Blastococcus colisei: one gene and its partner. Each later gene encodes a partner of the first gene's protein in a complex. Links are inferred from orthologs where the notes say so. Each region holds a gene or a part of one and is shown on either strand. Other genes may lie near its edges.

What was found. Proteins that work in one complex are often made in the same cells at the same time.
Region 2: the proteins of FHU33_RS23615 (region 1) and FHU33_RS17400 are in contact, whole or in part, in a solved structure (PDB 8BNU), measured with the Escherichia coli proteins. The link is inferred for Blastococcus colisei from one-to-one orthologs.

Annotation. Positions count from the first base shown.
Region 1 is NZ_VFQE01000002.1:862,615-869,519, forward strand. What follows is about bases 1,456-4,271. They hold FHU33_RS23615 (acetyl-CoA C-acetyltransferase), read right to left. Parts: upstream 3,598-4,271; coding sequence 2,314-3,597; downstream 1,456-2,313. Other genes in these bases: FHU33_RS23610 (3-oxoacyl-ACP reductase), read right to left, coding at 1,456-2,207; FHU33_RS23620 (TetR family transcriptional regulator), read left to right, coding at 3,700-4,271. Also shown: FHU33_RS23605 (MaoC family dehydratase), read right to left, coding at 1-853; more of FHU33_RS23610, read right to left, coding at 855-1,455; more of FHU33_RS23620, read left to right, coding at 4,272-4,389; FHU33_RS23625 (acyl-CoA dehydrogenase family protein), read left to right, coding at 4,386-6,434; FHU33_RS23630 (SpoIIE family protein phosphatase), read right to left, coding at 6,826-6,905.
Region 2 is NZ_VFQE01000001.1:3,655,034-3,662,118, reverse strand. Bases 2,794-5,789 are described here. They hold FHU33_RS17400 (3-hydroxyacyl-CoA dehydrogenase NAD-binding domain-containing protein), read left to right. Parts: upstream 2,794-3,214; coding sequence 3,215-5,365; downstream 5,366-5,789. Other genes in these bases: FHU33_RS25085 (TetR/AcrR family transcriptional regulator), read left to right, coding at 5,362-5,789; FHU33_RS17405 (acetyl-CoA C-acetyltransferase), read left to right, coding at 2,794-3,203. In the rest of the region: FHU33_RS17415 (AMP-dependent synthetase/ligase), read right to left, coding at 1-667; FHU33_RS17410 (acyl-CoA dehydrogenase family protein), read left to right, coding at 767-1,933; more of FHU33_RS17405, read left to right, coding at 1,989-2,793; more of FHU33_RS25085, read left to right, coding at 5,790-6,003; FHU33_RS17390 (trimeric intracellular cation channel family protein), read left to right, coding at 6,077-6,712; FHU33_RS17385 (acyl-CoA dehydrogenase family protein), read right to left, coding at 6,805-7,085. UniProt on the Escherichia coli protein: Catalyzes the formation of a hydroxyacyl-CoA by addition of water on enoyl-CoA. Also exhibits 3-hydroxyacyl-CoA epimerase and 3-hydroxyacyl-CoA dehydrogenase activities.

The DNA.
Region 1 (6,905 bases):
AGGCGGGGCGGATCGTCGCGACGACGTGCTCGGTGCCGCTCGTGGCGTTGCGGACGGCGGCGTCCCAGCCGCCGTCGGCCTGCGCCGTGGACAGGGTGACGGTCGACGGCAGGAACAGCGGCTTGCGGAATTCGACGTCGATGCTCAGCGCGTCCGGCAGCCGGCCCGCCAACGCTCCCAGCACGCGGGCCTTCACCCACATGCCGTGGGCGATCGCCCGCTTGAAGCCGAACGCCTTCGCGGTCAGTCCCGACAGGTGGATCGGGTTCACGTCGCCGGAGACCTTGGCGTAGCGGCGTCCGGCGTCGTCCGGGATCCGCCAGGTGGCGGCCGCCCGCTCCAGGTCGCCGACGGCGACCTCGACGTCGGCCTCCGGCGCGCCCTCGGGCGCCTTCGCGCCGCGGGAGAGGTAGGTGGAGCGCGAGCGCCACACCTCCTGGCCGCCGGCCGTGGCCGCCGCGCACAGGTCGACGGCGGCGCCACTGCGGTGGGTCGCGAAGTTCTCGGCCCACACCTCGAGGTCCAGCCGGGCGTCGGCGCCGACCGGCCACAGCACGTCGATCCGGTTGCGCACGTGCACCAGCCCCGGCAGCGCCAGGGGGAACGAGCGGTCGCTCATCAGCGCCATCTGCAGCGGGAAGGTGAGCATGTGCGGGTACGTCGCTGGCAGGACGTCGTTCAGCGGCAGCCGGCAGACCCGCGTGTACGCGGCGAGGTGGGCCGGATCGACCTGGACGCCCCTGCGCGCGAGGTGGGTGTCGGGGAGGTCGCCGCCCCGTCCCCGTGCCGTGACGGCGGCCTTCGCGTACAGCTTGCCGAGGTTCGGCGCCTCGTCCAGGACGGTGACGGCCATGTCAGGCGCCCAGCATCGACTGGCCGCAGACCCGCACGGTCTGGCCGTTGACACCGGCGCTGCCCGGCTGCGTCAGCCAGGCGATCGTCTCGGCGACGTCGACCGGCAGCCCGCCCTGCTGCAGCGAGTTGATCCGCGAGCCGATCTCGCGGGTGCCGAAGGGCATCTTCGCCGTCATCTCGGTGACGATGAAGCCCGGCGCGACGGCGTTGATCGTGGCGTTCCGCTCGGCGAACTGCGGCGCCCACGCCCGCACCATGCCGATGACGCCGGCCTTGCTCGCCGCGTAGTTGGTCTGCCCGCGGTTGCCGGCGATGCCCGATTGCGAGCTCACGCAGACGACCCGCGCGCCCGGCTTGAAGACGTCGCCGTCCAGCAGCGCCTGGGTGATGTCCAGCATCGCCTGGAGGTTGACCGCCATGACGGAGTTCCAGCGGGCGGCGTCCATGTTGACCAGCAGCTTGTCGCGGGTGATCCCGGCGTTGTGGACGACGACGTCGACCCCGCCGTGCCGCTCCTCGAGGTGCTCGATCAGCCGCTGGGCCGCGTCGGACGCGGTGATGTCGAGCTGCAGCGCCGTCCCGCCGATCTCGTTGGCGACCTCGGCCAGCTTGTCGCCGGCGGCGGGGATGTCGACGGCGACGACGTGCGCGCCGTCCCGGGCCATGACCTTCGCGATCGCGGCGCCGATGCCGCGCGCGGCACCGGTGACGACGGCGACCTTGCCGGCCAGCGGCTTCTCGTCGTCGGCGGCGACCGGGATGTCGGCCGAGGAGACGCTCATGACCTGGCCGTCGACGTAGGCCGAGCGGCCGGAGAGGAAGAACCGCACCGGCGAGGCGATGGAGCCCTCGGCTCCCACGGGGACGTGGACCAGGTTCGCCGTCGAGCCGCCGCGGAGCTCCTTCGCGATGGAGCGGACCAGTCCGTCCAGCGCCTGGCGGGCGGCCGCCTGCGCCGGGGAGTCCGCGTCGGAGGGCGGGTCGGCCAGGATCAGCACCCGCCCGGTGGCCCGGAGCCGCTTGACGGCGGGGGCGAGGAAGTCGTGCGCGCTGGCCAGGTCGGCCGGGGTGCGCAGACCGGTGGCGTCCAGGATCACCGCGGCCGGCTTCTCGCCGTCGGTCGCGCCGTCGGCGGTGACCGGCGACTGGACGTGCACCCCCTCGGCGCGCAGGAGCTCGGTCAGCGCGTCACGAAGCCGCCCCTCCCCCGCCGAGCCGATGACCGCCGGGCCCGGCAGCAGCGGCTGGCCCGGCTCGTAGCGGCGGAGGACCGCCGGCCGGGGCAGGCCGAGGTTCTCGGTGATGGTGGTGCCGAAGCCGGAGTTCGCGAAGTCGCGGTACCAGTCGCTCACGGTTCTGGGGTTCCTTCCGAGAGGAGAGCGTTTATGGCCATAAACGCCGGGAGGGGGCCAACGGCCGGGGCGTTCGGGGCGTTTATGGCCATAAACGCCCCTCGGGTCAGGACTCGAGGATGGCGACGACGCCCTGGCCGCCGGCGGCGCAGATGGAGATGAGTCCACGCTTGCCCGGGCCGGCCTCGTGCAGCTGCTTGGCCAGCTGGGCGACGATCCGGCCGCCGGTCGCCGCGAACGGGTGCCCGGCGGCCAGCGAGGAGCCGTTGACGTTGAGCTTCGACGGGTCGATCGGCCCCAGCGGGGCGTCGAGGCCGAGCTTCGTCTTGCAGAAGTCCTCGTCCTCCCAGGCCTTCAGCGTCGCGAGCACGGTGGAGGCGAACGCCTCGTGGATCTCGTAGAAGTCGAAGTCCTGCAGCGACAGGCCGTTGCGGGCCAGCATCACCGGCATCGCGTAGACCGGCGCCATCAGCAGGCCCTCGCCGCCGTGCACGTAGTCGACGGCGGCGGTCTGCGCGTCGACCAGGTGGGCGAGCACCGGCAGGCCGTTCTCGGCGGCCCACTCGTCGGAGGCGAGCAGCACGGTCGAGGCGCCGTCGGTGAGCGGCGTGGAGTTGCCCGCCGTCATCGTGGCGCCCTCCCCCTTGCCGAAGACCGGCTCGAGCTTCGCGAGCTTCTCGACCGAGGAGTCCGGCCGCAGGTTGTTGTCGCGAGCCAGCCCCAGGAACGGGGTGACCAGGTCGTCGAAGAAGCCGCGGTCGTAGGCGGCGGCCATGTTCCGGTGCGAGCGGACGGCGAGCTCGTCCTGCTCCTCGCGGCCGATCTGCCACTCCTCGGCGGTGATGGCGGCGTGGTCGCCCATGGCCAGGCCGGTGCGCGGCTCGGCGTTGCGCGGGATCTCGGGGACGAGCTGACCGGGGCGGATCCTGCCGATCGCCTTCAGCCGGTCCTGCAGCGTCCTGGCGTTGTTCAGGGAGATGAGCACCCGCCGCAGGTCGTCGCCGACGGCCAGCGGCGCGTCGGAGGTGGTGTCGACGCCGCCGGCGATGCCGGACTCGATCTGACCCAGCGCGATCTTGTTGGCGACGAGGATCGCGGCCTCGAGGCCGGTGCCGCACGCCTGCTGCACGTCGTAGGCCGGGGTGGTGGCCGAGAGCTTCGACCCGAGCACGGACTCCCGCGTCAGGTTGAAGTCGCGGGCGTGCTTGAGGACGGCGCCGGCGACGACCTCGCCCAACTGCTTGCCCTGCAGCCCGAAGCGGGCGACCAGGCCGTCGATCGTCGCGGTGAGCATGTCCTGGTTGGACGCCTGGGCGTAGGCGGAGGTGGAGCGCGCGAACGGGATCCGGTTCCCGCCGACGATTGCGGCCTTGCGGGTCAGGGCTGCCATCGGAACCTCCGGGGTCGGGTGGGTTGGCCGGTACTCAGAGTACGCGGTACTATGCTTCACATGAAAGCCGAGGCGGTGAGACGCTCGTCGCAGGCCACTGCAATGCCCGACAGGGCTGCGGACGACCTCCGCGCCCAGGAAAATGTCGCCGACACCCGTGACCGCCGCGACTCGAGGTGGGACGAGCACCGGCGCACGCGCCGTGAACAACTCGTCCAGGCGACGCTGGCCGCCGTCAGCCGGCACGGCGCCGGGGTCGGCATGGACGAGATCGCGGCCGAGGCCGGCACCAGCAAGACCGTCGTCTACCGGCACTTCGCCGACCGCGCCGAGCTCTACGTGGCGGTCTGCAACCGGGTGGCCGCGCAGCTCCTGCCGAAGCTGCGGGACGCGATGGAGAGCAGCGGCCATCCCCGCGGGATGGTCGCCGCCGCGATCGACACCTACCTGACGTTCATCGAGGCCGACCCCGAGCTGTACCGGTTCGTCGTCGACCAGCAGACCCTCGACCGCCCGACCACCGACCCGCTCACCAGCCTGTCCGACCTCATCGGCGCGCAGGTGGCGGCCGCGATCAGCGTCACCCTGCAGCAGGGCGGCCACGACCCGGCGCCCGCGGCGCCCTGGGGCCACGGCGTGGTGGGGATGGTCCGCGCGGCCGCCGACTGGTGGCTGCGCGCCGAGCGCCCCATGCTGCGCGGCGAACTCGCCGCACACCTCACCGATCTCGCCTGGGCGGGACTCTCCGGCGTCGTCACCATCCCTGAAGCCCCGAGCAAGGAGGACAAGTGAGCAGCAGCGTTCCCACGTCGGTGGACCCCGGCAAGCTGCGCGAGGTCATGGACGGGCGCTGGGCCCACATCCGCCGCGACGCCCGCGAGAACCTCCGCGACCCGGACTTCCTGCCGGTCTACGGCGAAACGATGCAGGAGGCCCGCGAGCGGGTGACGCGGGCGGCCAAGAAGCTGGCCGACTCCGGCCGCGTCGGCCTCGGCTTCCCCAAGGAGTTCGGCGGCGAGGCCGACTCCGGCGCCTCGGTGATCTCCATCGAGATGCTGGCGTTCGGCGACCTGTCGCTGATGGTGAAGGCCGGCGTCCAGTGGGGGCTGTTCGGCGGTGCCCTGGAGCTGCTCGGCACCCGCCGGCACCACGAGGAGTACCTGCGCGACGTGATGAGCTTCGACCTGCCCGGCTGCTTCGCGATGACCGAGACCGGCCACGGCTCCGACGTCCAGCAGCTGCGGACGACGTGCACCTACGACCCGGCCACGGAGTGCTTCGACCTGCACACCCCGCACCAGGCCGCGCGCAAGGACTACATCGGCAACGCGGCCGAGGACGGGCGCCTTGCCGTGGTCTTCGCGCAGCTGATCACCCAGGGGAAGAACCACGGTGTGCACGCCTGGCTGGTGCCGATCCGGAACGGGGACGGCTCGCCCTGCGAGGGCGTCACGATCGGGGACGACGGCCCGAAGGCCGGCCTGCCCGGCGTGGACAACGGCCGGCTCACGTTCGACCACGTGCAGGTCCCGCGCGACATGCTGCTGGACCGGTACGGCCAGGTCGCGGCCGACGGCACGTACACCTCGAGCATCGAGAACGAGACCCGGCGCTTCTTCACCATGCTCGGCACGCTGGTGCGCGGACGGGTCAGCGTCGGTGGCTCGGCCTCCTCGGCCACCAAGATGGCGCTCGACATCGCGGTCCGGTACGGCGACGTCCGTCGCCAGTTCGCCGCGCCCGGCGAGGACCGCGAGATCGTCATCAACGACTACCTGGTGCACCAGCGCAAGCTGCTGCCGGCGCTGGCCAGGACCTACGCGCTGCACTTCGCGCAGAACACGCTGGTCGAGACGATGCACGACGTCCAGACCGCCGTCCACGTGCACGGCGAGCAGATCGACGAGGAGGCCCAGCGGGAGCTGGAGTCGCGGGCCGCCGGGCTCAAGGTGGCCCAGACCGCGCACGCGACGGCGACCATCCAGATGTGCCGCGAGGCCTGCGGCGGGGCCGGCTACCTGCAGGAGAACCGGCTGCCGCACCTCAAGGCCGACACCGACGTCTTCACCACCTTCGAGGGCGACAACACCGTCCTGCTGCAGCTGGTCGCCAAGGGGCTGCTCACCGGCTACCGCGACGCGTTCGGCTCCCTGGAGGGCTGGGGCAAGGTCGGGTTCATCGCCGACATGGTGCGGGAGACCGTGCTGGAGCGGACGGCGGCGCGTGCGCTGATCGCCCGGCTGGTCGACGCGGTGCCCGGGGTGGACGACGTCCCGATGCTCGAGCGCGGGTGGCAGCTGAAGATGTTCGAGTTCCGCGAGAAGCACGCCCTCGAGGGCGCGATCCGGCGGCTGCGGAAGAACTCGACCACCGACGGCATGGCGCCGTTCGACATGTTCAACGACGTCCAGGACCACGTGCTGAAGACGGCGCAGACGCACATCGACCGCGTCGTCCTCGAGGCCTTCGTCGCCGGCGTCGACCGCACCGAGGACCCCGCGGCCAAGGTGCTGCTGGACACGGTCTGCGACCTCTACGCGCTGTCGACGATCGAGGCGGACAAGGCCTGGTTCCTCGAGCACGGGCAGCTCACCGCCGCCCGCGCCAAGCTGCTGACCGCCACGGTCAACCAGCTGCTCAAGGAGCTGCGGCCGCACCTGATCACCCTGGTCGACGGGTTCGCCATCCCGGCCGAGTGGAAGGCCGCGCGGATCCTCGAGGAGGAGGCCGACCGCCAGGAGGCGATGGCCGCCCGCGACGCCGAGCTGCGGACGCAGAACGGAGAGGACACCCCGCAGGGCACCGCCACCGACCTGGAGGTCGCCCCCGCCCAGTAGCAAGAGGGCCAGCACGCCACACCTCGCACGCTCGGCGCGGGGCCCTGAACGGTGGCCGTTCCAGCACGTCACCGCCCGAGCGGGCGGCTTTCCCGCACAGTGGTGCCCTGCCCGCTGAGCGACCCTGTTGGCCTATTGCTGTGCGTGTTGCCGTACACGCCGCCGCGTGGCCACGATCGCGCACAGCAGGAGCGCCGGCGCCGGGCAACAACGGCACGTCAAGCCGCCTGAACGGCCGTTAGGCCGCGCCATGACCCGGCTCAACGTCAGGGCGGGCGGCTCAACCCGCACGACGTCGGCACCGCTGCCGGCGGCGACAGGGTCCTGAGCGGGGCAGAGCACGACTGTGCGAGATGAGGGCCCGTGACCGACGGCGTCCTCGGCCGCCCGGTCAGGCCTCGGTACCGGCCCCGGGGAGAACGTCGGGCACCGGCTCGATGCTCGCCGGGACCTGCTGGGGGCCGGCCTCCG
Region 2 (7,085 bases), on another replicon or contig:
TGGCGTCGTCGGCCCGCATGGCCGGGATGACGGTGCCCGCCAGCTCGGCGACGTAGAGCAGGTTGCCGTGGGTGAGCTCGCAGCCCTTGGGTCGCCCGGTCGTGCCGGAGGTGTAGATGATCGTGGCGAGCGTGCCGGTGGACAGCGTCGTGCGCCGCTCGGTCAGCTGGTCGACCGGGACGTCGGCGCCGCGGACGGCCAGGCCGTCCAGGTCGCCGGCCTCGATCTGCCATACGTCGCGGAGCTCCGGCAGGCGGTCGCGGACGGAGTCGACCATCTCCTGGTGGGTCGCGGTCTCGACGACGACGGCCACGGCGCCGGAGTCCGACAGGATCCACTGGGCCTGCTCGGCCGACGAGGTCTCGTAGATGGGGACGGCGACACCGCCGGCGGTCCAGACGGCGTAGTCGGCGAGGCTCCACTCGTAGCGCGTCTTGCTGAGGATGCCGACCCGGTCACCGGCCTGGACGCCGGCGGCGATCATGCCGCGGGCCAGTGCCGACACCTGCTCGGCGAACTCCCTGCTCGTCACGGGAACCCACCGACCGTCGACGCTGCGGCTGAAGGCGACGTGCTCCGGGGTGGCCGTGGCGTGGTCGGTGACCGCGTCGGGCAGGGCCGCGGTGGCCGGGATCTCGAACGCGGTGGGGGTGGAGTACTCCTGCACGTGGGCTCCTGTGGGTGACACGGCGGTGTGACGTGGAACGCAAACATACAGAACGATTGGTCTGTATGTTGACCTGCGCGACATCGTCACCAGACCGAAATGATCACCCCCGGGGGGTCCCCTGTGCAGTCCGCGCTCTACGAGGCCGACCACGAAGCGTTCCGCGCGACGGTCCGCGAGTTCCTGGCCAAGGAGGTCGTGCCGCACCACGCGGCGTGGGAGGAGGCCGGCGTGGTCGACCGCTCGGTCTGGACGAAGGCCGGCGCGCAGGGGCTGCTCGGCATGGACGTGAGCGAGGAGTACGGCGGCGGCGGGGTGAAGGACTTCCGCTACAACGCCATCCTCTCCGCCGAGATCAGCCGGGTGGGGGCCAGCGGACTCGGCTTCGCGCTGCAGAACGACGTCGTCGCGCCGTACCTGATCGGGCTCACCACCGACGAGCAGAAGCGGCGCTGGCTGCCCGGGCTCGTCAGCGGCGAGAGCATCACGGCCATCGCCATGACCGAGCCGGGCGCCGGCTCGGACCTGCAGGGCCTGACGACGACGGCCCGCCGGGACGGCGACGAGTGGGTGCTCAACGGGTCCAAGACGTTCATCACCAACGGCATCAACGCCGATCTGGTCATCGTGGTCGCCCGAACCGATCCCGAAGCCGGCGCCCGCGGCTTCTCCCTGCTCGTCGTCGAGCGCGGCATGCCGGGCTTCGAGCGCGGGCGGAACCTCGACAAGGTCGGCCTCAAGGCGCAGGACACCGCCGAACTCTTCTTCTCCGACGTGCGCGTGCCGGCGGCCAACCTGCTCGGCACCGAGGGGCACGGCTTCTTCCACCTCATGGAGAACCTGCCGCAGGAGCGGCTCTCCATCGCCGCCGGCGCCGTCGCCTCCGCCAGGATCGTCCTCGACCTGACCGTCCAGTACTGCAAGGACCGCACCGCGTTCGGCAAGCCGATCGGGAGCTTCCAGAACACCCGCTTCGAGCTGGCCGAGATGCACACCGAGGTCTCGATCGCCGAGACCTACCTGGAGAAGGCGATCGGTGAGCACAACGCCGGCCGGTTCACCGTCGAGGACGCCGCCATGGCCAAGTGGTGGACGACGGAGCTGCAGAAGCGCGTCGTCGACCGGTGCCTGCAGCTGCACGGCGGCTACGGCTACATGCTCGAGTACCCGGTCGCGAAGGCCTACCTCGACTCGCGCATCCAGACGATCTACGGCGGGACGACCGAGATCATGAAGGAGATCGTCGGCCGCTCGCTCGGCGTCTGACCCAGGTGCAGTTATGGCCATTTCTGCACCATCACCCACGCACGAGAGGACCGGCATGACCGCCGAGGCGTTCATCTACGACGCCGTGCGCACCCCGCGCGGCAAGGGCAAGAACACCGGAGGGCTGCACTCGGTCAAGCCGATCAGCCTGACCACCGGGCTCATCGACGCGGTGAGGGACCGCAATCCGGGCCTGGACCCGGCGCTGGTCGACGACATCGTGCTCGGCGTCGTCTCTCCGGTGGGCGAGCAGGGCGCCGTCATCGCCCGGACGGCGGCGCTCGCCGCCGGCCTGCCCGACACCGTGGCCGGCGTCCAGATCAACCGGTTCTGCGCCAGCGGCCTGGAGGCGGTCAACCTGGCCGCGCAGAAGGTGCGCTCGGGCTTCGAGGACCTCGTCTTCGCCGGCGGCGTCGAGTCGATGTCGCGGGTGCCCATGGGTTCCGACGGCGGTGCGTGGCCGATGGACCCCGAGACCGCCGCGGCCACCGGATTCGTTCCCCAAGGCATCGGCGCTGACCTGATCGCCACCCTCGCCGGGTGGAGCCGTCAGGACGTCGACGCCTACGCCGCCGAGTCGCACGCCCGCGCCGCCAAGGCCTGGTCGAACGGCTACTTCGACCGCTCGGTCGTCCCGGTCGTCGACAAGAACGGCACCGTCGTCCTCGACACCGACGAGCTGGTGCGCCCCGGCACCACGGTCGAGTCCCTGTCCGGGCTGCCCTCGGCGTTCGCCGGCATCGGTGACATGGGCGGCTTCGACGCCGTCGCGCTGCAGAAGTACCACTGGGTCGAGCGGATCGACCACGTGCACACGGCCGGCAACTCCAGCGGCATCGTCGACGGCGCCGCGCTGGTCGTCGTCGGCACCGAGGAGGCCGGAACCCGCAACGGGCTCATCCCGCGCGCCCGCATCCTGAGCACCGCCGTGTCCGGGGCCGACCCGGTGATCATGCTGACCGGCCCCGCTCCGGCCACCCACAAGGCGCTGGCCAAGGCCGGGCTGACCGTCGGCGACATCGACCTCGTCGAGATGAACGAGGCGTTCGCCGCCGTCGTCCTGCGCTTCATGGCCGACACCGGCTTCGACCACGAGCAGGTCAACGTCAACGGCGGCGCCATCTCGATGGGGCACCCGCTGGGCGCCACCGGCGCGATGATCCTGGGCTCGCTCGTCGACGAGCTCGAGCGGCGCGACCTGCGCTACGGCCTGGCCACCCTGTGCGTCGGCGGCGGCATGGGCATCGCCACCGTCGTCGAGCGAGTCTGAGGAGTCTTCTGATGAGCGACAGCACCATCCGCTGGGAGCAGGACGCCGACGGCGTCGTCACGCTCACCCTCGACGACCCCTCGTCGTCGGCGAACACCATGAACGACGCGTACGTGACCTCGATGGGCGAGACCGTCGACCGGCTCGAGCGCGAGAAGGAGTCCGTCCGCGGCGTCGTCCTGACCAGCGCCAAGAAGACCTTTTTCGCCGGCGGCAACCTCGGCAGCCTGATCCAGGCGACGCCGGAGCGCAGTGACGAGGTGCTGGCGCAGGTCACGCTGGTGAAGCGCCAGCTGCGCCGGCTGGAGACCCTCGGCATCCCGGTCGCCGCGGCGATCAACGGCGCTGCCCTCGGCGGTGGCCTGGAGATCGCGCTGGCCTGCCACCACCGCATCGTCCTCGACGACCCGAAGGTCAGGCTCGGCTTTCCCGAGGTCACCCTCGGGCTCCTGCCCGGTGGCGGCGGGATCGTGCGCTCGGTGCGGCTGCTCGGCCTGACGACGGCGCTGCTCGAGCTGCTGCTCCAGGGCCAGCAGATCCGCCCTTCGAAGGCGATGGAGCTCGGGCTGGTGCACGACCTGGCCGCCGACCCCGACGAGCTGCTCGCCAAGGCGCGCACGTGGGTCCTGGACAACGAGACCGCGCAGCAGCCCTACGACGTCACGGGCTACAAGGTGCCCGGCGGCACGCCGTCGTCGCCGTCGCTGGCGTCGACCCTGCCGGCGTTCCCGGCCAACCTCACCAAGCAGCTCAAGGGCGCGCCCTACCCGGCGCCGTACGCGATCCTGTCGGCGGCGGTGGAAAGCCTGCAGGTCGACGTCGACACCGCGTTCACCGTCGAGGGCCGGTACTTCGTCGATCTCGTCGTCGGCCAGATCTCGACCAACATGATCCAGGCGCTGTGGTTCGACCTGAACCGCATCAACGGCGGGTCCTCCCGACCCGACGGCGTGGACCCGTACGCCGCGCGCAAGGTCGGCGTCCTGGGCGCCGGGATGATGGGTGCAGGCATCGCGCACGCCTTCGCCAAGGTCGGCGTCGACGTCGTCCTCAAGGACGTGAGCACCGAGGCCGCCGAGAAGGGCAGGGCGCACGTCGCCTCGTCGGTGGGCAAGCAGGTGTCCCGCGGTCGCATGTCGCAGGAGAAGGCGGACGCCGTCCTGGCCCGCATCACGCCGACCGGCGACGCCGCCGACCTGACCGGCTGCGACGTCATCGTCGAGGCGGTCTTCGAGGACCAGGCGCTCAAGCACCGGGTGCTGAGCGAGGCGGAGGCCAATGCCCTGCCGGACGCGCTGCTCGCCTCCAACACGAGCACGCTGCCGATCACCGGCCTCGCCGAGGGCGTGCAGCGGCCGGACGACGTCGTGGGCATGCACTTCTTCTCGCCGGTGGACAAGATGCCGCTGGTCGAGCTGATCGTGGGAGAGCGGACGTCGGACGCCGCACTCGCCCGCGCCTACGACGTCGTCCGGCAGATCGGCAAGACGCCGATCGTCGTCCAGGACAGCCGCGGCTTCTTCACCAGCCGCGTCTTCGGCACGATGGTGCTCGAGGGCGCGGCGCTGCTCGCCGAGGGCCTGGCGCCGATGAGCGTCGAGCGGGCCGCGCTGCAGGCCGGCTTCCCGGCCGGGCCGCTCACCCTGCTCGACGAGGTGACGCTCACCCTGCCGCTGAAGATCCGCGACGAGGCCGCCAAGGCAGGGGCGACCGACGACCACCCGGGGGTGGCCGTGTTGAGGGCGCTGGTCGAGCAAAGCCGCACCGGCAGGTCCGCCGGCGAGGGGTTCTTCGACTGGGAGCCGGAGAAGCGGGTGTGGCCGGGGCTGACCGAGCTGTTCCCGACGACCGACGCCGTGCCGTTCCGAGATGCGCAGGAGCGGCTGCTGTTCGCCATGGCCGTCGAGACGGCCCGCTGCGTCGAGGAGAAGGTGCTCAACTCCGTCGAGGACGCCAACATCGGCTCGATCATGGGCATCGGCTTCCCGCCGCTCTACGGGGGAGTGCTCCAGTACGTCGACCAGTACGCGGGCGGCGTCGCCGGGTTCGTGGCACGGGCCGACGAGCTGGCCGCCGCCTACGGCGAGCGGTTCCGCCCGCCGGCGATCCTGCTGGAGCGCGCGGTGCCGGCCGGCAGCCTCCGCGCAGCGGTGGCGAGCTGACCTCGTCCGCGACCCCGGAGACCCGCCCGCCGATCCGCCGCACGCAGGCGGAGCGGCGGGCGGCCACCCGGGCTGCCCTGGTCCGGGCCGCGGTGGAGTGCCTGGTCGAGCTCGGCCACGCCGGGACGACGACGCAGGAGGTGCAGCGCCGCGCCGGCGTCTCCCGCGGGGCGCTGACCCACCACTTCGCCACCAAGTCCGACCTGGTGCTCGCAGCCATGGACGAGCTCTACGAGGAGTTCAGCCGCAGCGTCCGGGAAGCCGCCGTCGACCTCCCCGAGGAGCCGGCCGCGCGGGTGCGCCAGGGCATCGAGCTGGTCTGGCAGCGCTTCCACGGGCCGCTGTTCGTCGCCGCCATGGAGCTGTGGACGGCGGCGCGCACCGACCCCGAGCTGCGGGCGGCGCTGCTGCCCCACGAGCGGCGGCTGGGCACGCAGCTGCGCCGCCTGGCCGTCGAGGTGTTCGGCGGGGAGGTGGCCGGGCACCCGTCGGCCGAGGCGCTCTACCAGGTGCTGCTCACCTCGATGCGCGGCCAGGCGATGACCTTTGCGCTGCAGCCCGACGCGCCTCGCACCGGCCCGTACCTGCAGCACTGGGGCACGATCGTCGAGGCCTTCACGCCGCCGTCCTCCTCCTGACCGCGGGGTCCGGCCCTTCTGGGAAGGTGACGTCCGCACATCGGCGTCAGAGGGGCGAGGAGCGGGTCGGGCCATGGCAACCACGGCGCTGCTCGTGCTCGACCTCGTCGGCACGTTCGCCTTCGCCCTCAACGGCGCCCTGACCGCGCTGCGCGCCACCCGGCTCGACATCGTCGGGGTGGTCACCCTGGGCATGATCACCGCCCTGGGGGGCGGCACCATCCGCGACGTCTTCCTGGACAGCTTGCCCCCGGCCACGTTCCTCGACTGGCGATACCTGGCCGTGGCCGCCGGCGGGGGGCTGATCGCGTTCTTCTCCGGTCGCCACCTGGAACGGCTCAACGGGCCGATCAACGTCCTGGACGCCGCCGGGCTGAGCCTGTTCGCCGTCACCGGCGCCCTCAAGGCGGTCGACCTCGGCTTCGGCCCCGCGCAGGCGGTCATCGTCGGCGTGCTCACCGGCGTCGGGGGCGGCACGATCCGCGATGTGCTCATCCGCCAGGTGCCGTCGGTGCTCAGCAGTGGGCTCTACGCCGTCCCGGCGCTCGTCGGGGCAACCGTGGTCGTCGTCGCCGACGTGCTCGGCGCCCGGGGGGCGGTCGCCGCCATCGGTGCCGCCGCCGTGTGCTTCGCCATCCGGATGGTCGGCGTCCACTTCGACGTGAACGCGCCGTTCCCGCCGGGCAGCCGGCCGCCCGAGGACCCCTGACCGCCGACGCGCTGATGCGCATGAACGCGGTTCTGCCGCACCGATAACCGCATTCATGCGCATATCGTCGAGAAGGGGAGCGACGCTCCGGATCAGGCGAGCAGCAGCTTGGCGACGATCTCGGTCATGATCTCGTTCGTCCCGCCGCCGATGCCGAGGATCCGGCTGTCGCGGTAGTGCCGCTCGACCTCCGACTCGCGCATGTAGCCCAGCCCGCCGTGCAACTGGACGGCCGCGTCGACGACGACGTCGCAGGCGGCGACGGCGGTGTTCTTCGCCATCGCCACCTGGCTGAACACGTTCTCGCCGGCCAGCCAGGAGTCGATCACCGCGCGGGTGTAGACGCGGGCCACGTCGGTCTGCCGCGCCATCT